One region of the Streptococcus sp. Marseille-Q5855 genome, then DNA from elsewhere that is predicted to be linked to it. Evidence: predicted binding sites of a transcription regulator. Region 1 holds the regulator's gene; the other holds the start of a gene.

Evidence for each region. The regulator HrcA, encoded in region 1, represses chaperone genes, less so after heat shock. The targets are predictions, from matches to a motif close to TTAGCACTCNNNNNNNNNGAGTGCTAA.
Region 2: a site for HrcA is predicted at 1,838-1,864, ahead of groES (co-chaperone GroES). Genes of this name have one in related genera too.

The regions. Positions count from the first base shown of each region.
Region 1 is NZ_CAMPPR010000006.1:125,449-130,248, reverse strand. Features, by position in the region: gene glnA (type I glutamate--ammonia ligase) at 1-616, shown strand, start outside; gene OC529_RS07120 (PadR family transcriptional regulator) at 730-1,050, shown strand; gene OC529_RS11765 (DUF2812 domain-containing protein) at 1,050-1,625, shown strand; gene OC529_RS07110 (DUF2812 domain-containing protein) at 1,660-2,172, shown strand; gene hrcA (heat-inducible transcriptional repressor HrcA) at 2,333-3,367, shown strand; gene grpE (nucleotide exchange factor GrpE) at 3,394-3,918, shown strand; gene dnaK (molecular chaperone DnaK) at 4,190-4,800, shown strand, end outside.
Region 2 is NZ_CAMPPR010000001.1:284,388-289,187, reverse strand. Features, by position in the region: gene OC529_RS01500 (PTS sugar transporter subunit IIC) at 1-760, shown strand, start outside; gene OC529_RS01495 (PTS system mannose/fructose/sorbose family transporter subunit IID) at 741-1,595, shown strand; gene groES (co-chaperone GroES) at 1,895-2,179, shown strand; gene groL (chaperonin GroEL) at 2,195-3,817, shown strand; gene OC529_RS01480 (epoxyqueuosine reductase QueH) at 3,955-4,722, shown strand; gene OC529_RS01475 (DUF402 domain-containing protein) at 4,793-4,800, opposite strand, start outside.

The DNA.
Region 1 (4,800 bases):
TATGCACTGTAATATGTCCTTGTTTGATGCAGAAGGAAATAACGCCTTCTTTGATCCAAATGATCCAAAAGGGATGCAGTTGTCAGAAACGGCCTACCATTTCCTTGGCGGTTTGATCAAGCATGCCTACAACTATACTGCCATCATGAACCCAACGGTTAACTCATACAAACGTTTGGTTCCGGGTTATGAAGCGCCTGTTTACATTGCTTGGGCTGGTCGTAACCGTTCGCCACTTGTGCGCGTACCTGCTTCACGCGGTATGGGAACTCGTCTTGAGTTGCGTTCAGTGGATCCAATGGCGAACCCTTACATTGCTATGGCTGTTCTTTTGGAGGTTGGTTTGCATGGTATTGAAAATAAAATCGAAGCACCAGCTCCTATCGAAGAAAATATCTACATCATGACAGCAGAAGAGCGTAAGGAAGCTGGTATTACAGACCTTCCATCAACCCTTCACAACGCTTTGAAAGCTTTGACAGAAGATGAAGTTGTCAGAGCGGCTCTCGGAGAACATATCTATACTAGTTTCCTTGAAGCTAAACGAATCGAATGGGCAAGCTATGCAACCTTCGTTTCACAATGGGAAATTGATAACTATTTAGATCTTTACTAATATAGAAGAAAGATTGCCTGAGGGCGGTCTTTTTTCTTGTATTTTATATCGAGGTGTGATATATTTTATATAACGAAGTGCGATATATCGAGCTGAATAGGAGGTGAATGCAAATGGAATTAACAGATAAGATTCGTCGAGTTTATCTTCCCATGACGGAAACGGGTTTTTATATCTTGTTCTGTCTGCAAAAGGAAGGTCATGGTTATAGTATTACGCAAAAGGTCAAGGAGATGACAGATTCTCAAGTTTCGATTAGTCCTGGGACTATGTATGGAACCTTGTCAAAGATGGAAAAGGATGGTTTGATTTCCTTTGTCCGAGAAGAGGAGAAGCGTAAAATCTATCAGATTACAGACTTGGGACGAAAAGTCTTAGATATTGAATTGAAACGTATTGAACGCCTCTATAGAAACAGTCTGGAGGGAAGATGATGGAAAAGAAGGTTGTTTATAGAATTGCTACCATTGCGGATTATGATAGAGAGGCTTTATATCTTAGAAAAATGCATGCTGAGGGCTGGAAGCTCAAGGAAGTAACCTACTCTAACTTAGTAGTTGCGGTTAAGTATACTTTTGAACAGTGCCAACCGAAGCAGGTGTCTTATCAGTTGGACTTTTATCCCATGAAAAAATCAGAGAGAGCCTCCTATTTACAATTATTTAAAGACTGTGGCTGGGATCATATTACAGACTTTAATGGGTTTTCCTACTTTAGAAAGCTTCATTCTGGAATTGAGTCGGATGCCGAGTTTGAAATTTATAATGACGCGGCCGGGAAGTTAGCTATGGTCAAACGGATTTTAACGAGGCGGATGCTTCCTATTTTGCTTCTCTTTTTAGCTCTACTACCGGTTTTCTCAAAGTTTGTCAGTGGAGGTAGTTCTTTCAGTTGGGTAGTGTTTTTGATTTTCATAATAGATTGGGTTTTATTGATAGTTTTTGCGATTCAGATTTCTTATATTTTTTGGAGCTTGTTTCAAAAATGGAAAGAATTATCTGACAAATAAAACCATGTATGTTTTCTGATTTGGAGGTAAGGTAATGAATAGCAAAGTACAATTTCGGTTTTTCACCATTGTTGATTTGGACAAGGAAGAAGAATATTTACATGAGATGCATTTGAAAGGTTGGAGGTATAGAACGAGTCGTTTTGGTTTGTTCTATTTTGACCAATGTCAACCAAACGATGTCATCTACTGTATCTATGATTCTAGATTTCTTAAAAAATATAAGCATGAACTGCAAGATTTTAGAGATAGAGGTTGGGAATTGATAGGAGCAGGTTCTTGTTCGATTCTTCGTAAACCGGCTTCTGATTTACTTCCAGAGGATCAAGTCTATATGAGTAAGGGGCTCAGATGGGAAGTTGTGCGAAATAGACTTCGTTCCTGTACAGCTACTTTCTTAGGCGGTCTTGTTGTTTGTATGAGTTCGTTTAGGGAAGAACTGTCGCAATCTTTCTTTGTCATTTTTGCTCTATATGCCTTTATGATTTCTTATCTAATCTATGGTTATTTCAGACTAAAAAGTAAATACCAAGTAGATGGAAGGTGAGTTTCTCGGTCTGTAGACTGATTTTTAGCACTCTTGATAAAAGAGTGCTAATTTTTTGAGTTTTTATCTTGACATTCTCTTCTAAGGGTGTATAATAGAATCATAAGTTAGCACTTGAGCGTATCGAGTGCTAATCGATCAGACAGAGAGGAGTGATGAGATGGTTACAGAGCGTCAGCAGGATATTTTAAATCTGATTATTGACATCTTTACCAAAACGCACGAACCTGTCGGATCCAAAGCCTTGCAAGAGTCTATTAACTCTAGCAGTGCAACCATTCGTAATGATATGGCGGCTCTAGAAAAGCAAGGTTTGCTTGAGAAGGCTCATACTTCAAGTGGTCGAATGCCAAGTGTTGCTGGTTTTCAGTACTATGTAAAACACTCACTGGATTTTGACCGACTGGCTGAAAATGAGGTTTATGAGATTGTCAAAGCCTTTGATCAGGAATTCTTCAAGCTAGAGGATATTCTGCAAGAAGCTGCTAATCTACTGACAGACCTGAGTGGCTGTACGGTAGTGGCACTGGATGTTGAGCCGAGCAGGCAAAGGTTGACAGCCTTTGATATCGTTGTTTTGGGGCAACATACAGCCTTGGCAGTATTCACCCTAGACGAGTCGCGAACGGTTACCAGTCAGTTTCTGATTCCAAGGAACTTTTTGCAGGAGGATTTGCTGAAACTGAAGAGCATCATTCAGGAACGTTTCCTCGGTCACACCGTTTTAGATATTCACTACAAGATTCGGACGGAGATTCCGCAGATTATCCAGCGTTACTTCACAACAACGGATAATGTGATCGATCTCTTTGAACACATTTTTAAGGAAATGTTCAACGAAAACATTGTGGTGGCGGGCAAGGTCAATCTCTTGAATTTTGCCAATCTGGCAGCCTATCAGTTCTTTGATCAACCGCAAAAGGTGGCTCTGGAGATTCGTGAGGGGATGCACGAGGATCAAATGCAAAATATCCGAGTTGCGGACAGTCAAGAATCTTGTTTAGCAGATCTAGCGGTGATTAGTAGCAAGTTCCTCATTCCTTATCGGGGAGTTGGAATTCTAGCCATTATCGGTCCTGTTAATCTGGATTACCAACAGCTAATCAACCAAGTCAATGTGGTCAACCGTGTTTTGACCATGAAGTTGACAGATTTTTACCGCTACCTCAGCAGTAATCATTACGAAGTACATTAAGATTGAAATCATTAAAGGAGGCGAAAATGGCCCAAGATATAAAAAATGAAGAAGTAGAAGAAGTCCAAGAAGAGGAAGTTGTGGAAACGGTAGAAGAAACAACTCCTGAGAAGTCTGAGTTGGACTTGGCGAATGAACGTGCAGATGAGTTCGAAAACAAATATCTTCGCGCTCATGCAGAAATGCAAAATATCCAACGTCGTGCCAATGAAGAGCGTCAAAACTTGCAACGTTATCGTAGCCAGGACTTGGCAAAAGCGATTCTCCCTTCTTTGGATAACCTTGAGCGTGCACTCGCGGTTGAAGGTTTGACAGACGATGTCAAAAAAGGATTGGAAATGGTGCAAGAAAGCTTGATTCATGCTTTGAAAGAAGAAGGAATCGAAGAAATCGCAGCTGACGGTGAATTTGACCATAACTATCATATGGCCATCCAAACTCTCCCAGCAGACGATGAACACCCAGCAGATACCATCGCCCAAGTTTTCCAAAAAGGCTACAAACTCCATGACCGCATCCTACGCCCAGCAATGGTAGTTGTCTACAACTAGGCAATTATGACGGTTGCAACATATATAATAGAAAACTTGTCCGAAATGACAATAAACTATGAAGAAAGATAAAAAAGTAGTTCAGCTTTGCAATAGTGAGCGAAGCGAACCAAAGACGATACTCTTCGCCGTGGCGCTATCTGCGCAAACTTTGAGACCTTAGGGTCAAAGTTTAGTCAAAGAGATTGACGAAGTCAAGCTCTGACGGCGTCGCCACTTAAGAAGAGTATCAAAAAGAAAAATAGAATATAAAATTTAAGGAGAAAAACACATGTCTAAAATTATCGGTATTGACTTAGGGACAACAAACTCAGCAGTAGCAGTTCTTGAAGGAACTGAAAGCAAAATCATCGCAAATCCAGAAGGAAACCGCACAACTCCATCTGTAGTATCATTTAAAAACGGCGAAATCATCGTTGGTGACGCTGCGAAACGTCAAGCAGTTACAAATCCAGATACAGTTATCTCTATCAAATCTAATATGGGAACTTCTGAAAAAGTTTCTGCAAACGGAAAAGAATACACTCCACAAGAAATCTCAGCTATGATTCTTCAATACTTGAAAGGTTATGCTGAAGACTATCTTGGTGAAAAAGTAACCAAAGCAGTTATCACAGTTCCTGCTTACTTCAACGACGCTCAACGTCAAGCAACAAAAGACGCTGGTAAAATCGCTGGTCTTGAAGTAGAACGTATTGTCAACGAACCAACTGCAGCCGCTCTTGCTTACGGTTTGGACAAGACTGACAAAGAAGAAAAAATCTTGGTATTTGACCTTGGTGGTGGTACATTCGACGTCTCTATCCTTGAATTGGGTGATGGTGTCTTCGACGTATTGTCAACTGCAGGGGACAACAAACTTGGTGGTGACGACTTTGACCA
Region 2 (4,800 bases), on a different contig from region 1:
TGGTAACTATACTTTGGGGCGTCCATTAGTTGGTGGTTTAATTGTAGGTTTAATATTAGGAGATATAACAACAGGGGTAATCGTTGGTGTGGCTTTGCAGGTATTATATATTGCCTTAGTGACACCTGGTGGAACTGTATCGGCCGATGTACGGGCAATTTCTTATATCGGAATTCCGTTATCTATCCTATTTGTTCATGCAAATAATATTTCAGGTGAAGTAGCGATTGCAGCAGCAGCAGCGCCAATTGGAGCCGCGGTTGGAACAATTGGAACTGTTTTATTCTATGGTACAGCTACTATGAATTTGCTTTGGCAACACATTGGATGGAAAGCTGTAGAGAAAGGTGATTTTAAGAAGTTATATGCTGTTGATTGGGTCTATCCTTGGATTTCACATTTTATCTTTTCTTTCTTACCAACAATGATTATTACAAAATTTGGACCAGATATGGTTGATCTTATGAAAGTATATCTTCCGATGGATGGTTTTGTAATGAAGTCTCTATTTACTGTAGGAGCACTCCTTCCATGTGTGGGTATTGCAATACTTTTGAAACAAATTGTTACAAAAACAACAGACTTTATTCCTTTCTTTGTCGGGTTCACGTTAGCAAAATCTTTAGGCTTGAACTTAGTAGCAAGTGGTGTTGTGTCATTAATTTTTGCAGTAATTTATTATGAATTAGAAGTTGTTAAATCTGCCCGTACGACAGCAGTTGTCAGTGATATGGGATTTGATGAAGAGGAGGATATTTAGAATGAGTCGAAAAAAAATATCAAGAAAAACATTGACAAAATCATTTCACCACTGGTTCTATGGACATCTGACATGTTTTTCTCAAGAACATATGCAAACTTTTGGATATTTAACTTCTATGCTTCCAATAGTGGAAGAAATGTATGATACTAAGGAAGAACAAAAAGAAGCTATGCAAACATACACAGCATTCTTTAATACTGAGCCGCAGCTGGGTTCTCTAGTAGTTGGGATAACAGCTGGTTTGGAAGAAGCGCGTGCAAATGGAGATGCCGTAGATAGTGAGACCATCAATGGAATGCGAGCCGGTCTAATGGGGCCTATTGCAGGTATTGGAGATTCACTTATTGTAGGAACATTAATTCCTGTTCTTTTGGGGATAGCTCTAGGTCTTTCTAAAGGAGGAAATATTTCTGGTGCAATATTCTATATTATTGCATGGAATCTATTAGTCTATCTTGGAATGCGTTTTGCTTATTTTAAAGGATATGAACTTGGAGATAAAGCAGTAGAATTTTTAGTAGGTCCTAAAGGTCAGGCGCTAAGAAAAGCAATTAGTGTTGTTGGTGGTATGGTCATAGGAGCTGTTGCAGCAACTTGGGTATCTGTCACTACGGCGCTAGAGCTGAAAAATGGAGATGGAGAAACGTTTTTAAACTTACAAGAAAAGATTGATGGTGTTTATCCAGGTCTTTTAACAGCAGGTTTTATTGTTCTATGTTGGTGGCTGATGGCTAAAAAGAAAGTTTCTCCAAATTGGGTGATGCTATTATTGGTAGTTATTGCACTTGTAGGAGTAGCCTTAGGATTTTTCAATCCAGGATTGAAATATTAATAGTATGTAAAAAAGCAACGGTTTATAATCGTTGTTTTTTATATATACGTAATATAAGGATTTAGAGTTTCGGTATTTTTTATAAAAGAATTAACGAAAATACTAATTTCATAAATCATGTTCGTTAAAATTCTACATTATTAAAGTGCAAAATTAGGATAAAGAAATTTATATATTCATCCTCAGAAAGTCAGACTTTTTTCTTGACTATTTCTGACCAAGTGATACAATAGAACTATGATTTAGCACTCAGGTCTAAAGAGTGCTAATACTATCTATCTCATTATGGAGGAAATCAGATGTTGAAACCATTAGGAGACCGTGTTGTCTTAAAAGTAGAAGAAAAAGAACAAACTGTTGGAGGCTTTGTCCTTGCAGGTTCAGCCCAAGAAAAAACAAAAACAGCCCAAGTTGTAGCTACTGGACAAGGTGTTCGTACCTTGAACGGTGACTTGGTGGCTCCAAGTGTTAAAGCTGGAGATCGTGTCTTAGTTGAAGCTCACGCAGGTCTTGATGTCAAAGATGGCGATGAAAAGTACATCATCGTAGGCGAAGCTAACATCTTGGCTATCATTGAAGAATAGAAGGAGAAAGTAAGTATGTCAAAAGAAATTAAATTTTCATCAGATGCCCGTTCAGCTATGGTTCGTGGTGTCGATATCCTTGCAGATACTGTTAAAGTAACCTTGGGACCAAAAGGTCGTAACGTTGTGTTGGAAAAATCATTTGGCTCACCCTTGATTACCAATGATGGTGTGACCATTGCCAAAGAAATTGAATTGGAAGATCATTTTGAAAATATGGGTGCCAAATTGGTATCAGAAGTAGCTTCAAAAACCAATGATATTGCGGGTGATGGGACTACAACTGCAACTGTTTTGACCCAAGCTATCGTCCGTGAAGGAATCAAAAACGTCACTGCAGGTGCCAATCCAATCGGCATTCGTCGCGGGATTGAAACAGCAGTTGCTGCAGCAGTAGAAGCCTTGAAAAATAATGCCATCCCTGTCGCTAATAAAGAAGCCATCGCTCAGGTTGCTGCTGTATCTTCTCGTTCTGAAAAAGTCGGTGAGTACATTTCTGAAGCTATGGAAAAAGTTGGCAAAGATGGAGTCATCACTATCGAAGAGTCACGTGGTATGGAAACAGAGCTTGAAGTCGTAGAAGGAATGCAGTTCGACCGTGGTTATCTTTCACAGTACATGGTGACAGATAGCGAAAAAATGGTGGCTGACCTTGAAAATCCATACATTTTGATTACAGACAAGAAGATTTCCAATATCCAAGAAATCTTGCCACTTTTGGAAAGCATTCTCCAAAGCAATCGTCCGCTCTTGATTATTGCGGATGATGTGGATGGCGAAGCTCTTCCAACTCTTGTTTTGAACAAGATTCGTGGAACCTTCAACGTGGTGGCAGTCAAGGCGCCTGGATTTGGTGACCGTCGTAAAGCTATGCTAGAAGACATTGCAATCTTGACAGGCGGAACAGTTATCACAGAAGACCTTGGTCTTGAGTTGAAAGATGCGACAATTGAAGCTCTTGGTCAAGCAGCGAGAGTAACTGTGGACAAAGATAGCACGGTTATCGTAGAAGGTGCTGGAAATCCTGAAGCGATTTCTCACCGTGTTGCGGTTATCAAATCTCAAATCGAAACTACAACTTCTGAGTTTGACCGTGAAAAATTGCAAGAACGCTTGGCAAAATTGTCAGGTGGTGTAGCGGTTATTAAGGTCGGAGCCGCAACTGAAACTGAGTTGAAAGAAATGAAACTCCGCATTGAAGATGCCCTCAACGCTACTCGTGCAGCTGTTGAAGAAGGAATCGTTGCAGGTGGTGGAACAGCCCTTGTAAATGTTATCCCAGCCGTGGCTGATTTGGAATTGACAGGAGACGAAGCAACAGGACGCAATATTGTTCTCCGTGCATTGGAAGAACCAGTTCGTCAAATTGCTCACAATGCAGGATTTGAAGGCTCAATCGTTATCGATCGCTTGAAGAATGCTGAAGTTGGTACAGGCTTCAACGCAGCAACTGGCGAATGGGTCAACATGATTGAAGAGGGAATCATCGACCCAGTTAAAGTGAGCCGTTCAGCCCTACAAAATGCAGCATCTGTAGCCAGCTTGATTTTGACTACGGAAGCAGTCGTAGCTAATAAACCAGAACCAGCAGCCCCAGCTCCAGCAATGGATCCAAGCATGATGGGCGGGATGATGTAAGCTTTCTATAGAAAATAACTTATAAAAAACACAAAAGGAGGGAATGCCTATTCCTCCTTTTTATGATGTTCATTTCTAAATTGATTTGAGCTCTCCTAACTTATATGATAAAATAAGACTAGAAAAAGGAGAAGAACATGATCGATGTAGAAGAGATTCTGAGCAAGATGAACCCCAATCAGAAGATTAATTATGACCGTATTATGCAGAAAATGGTACAAGTATGGGAGAAAAATGAGCAGCGGCCAACTATTCTCATGCATGTTTGCTGTGCCCCTTGCAGTACCTATACCCTCGAATATTTGACTAAGTATGCAGATGTGACTATCTATTTTGCCAATTCTAATATCCATCCCAAGGCAGAATACCATAAGCGGGCTTACGTCACCAAGAAATTTGTCAGTGATTTCAATGAGAGGACAGGAAATACGGTTCAGTACCTAGAAGCTCCCTACGAACCAAATGAATACCGTAAGTTAGTCAGAGGACTAGAGGAGGAGCCTGAAGGTGGCGACCGTTGCAAGGTTTGCTTTGACTACCGACTGGATAAGACAGCGCAAGTGGCTATGGACTTGGGTTTTGACTACTTTGGCTCAGCTTTGACCATCAGTCCTCATAAGAATTCTCAAACCATCAACAGCATCGGAATTGATGTGCAAAAAATTTACACAACACACTATCTTCCAAGTGATTTCAAGAAAAATCAAGGCTACAAACGTTCAGTAGAGATGTGTGAAGAGTATGACATTTACCGTCAATGTTATTGTGGATGTGTCTATGCGGCTCAAGCTCAGAATATTGACTTGGTTCAGGTTAAGAAGGACGCTACAGCTTTCTTACTGGATAAGGATGTTGAAAAAGACTATTCCCATATCAAATTTACAGTTACAAAATTAGATATATAAGGATAAGCCCAGCTGTAAAGCTGGGTTTTTCAAATAAAAAAACCAGGGCTTTCACCCTAGCTTGACAACTTTACCGAT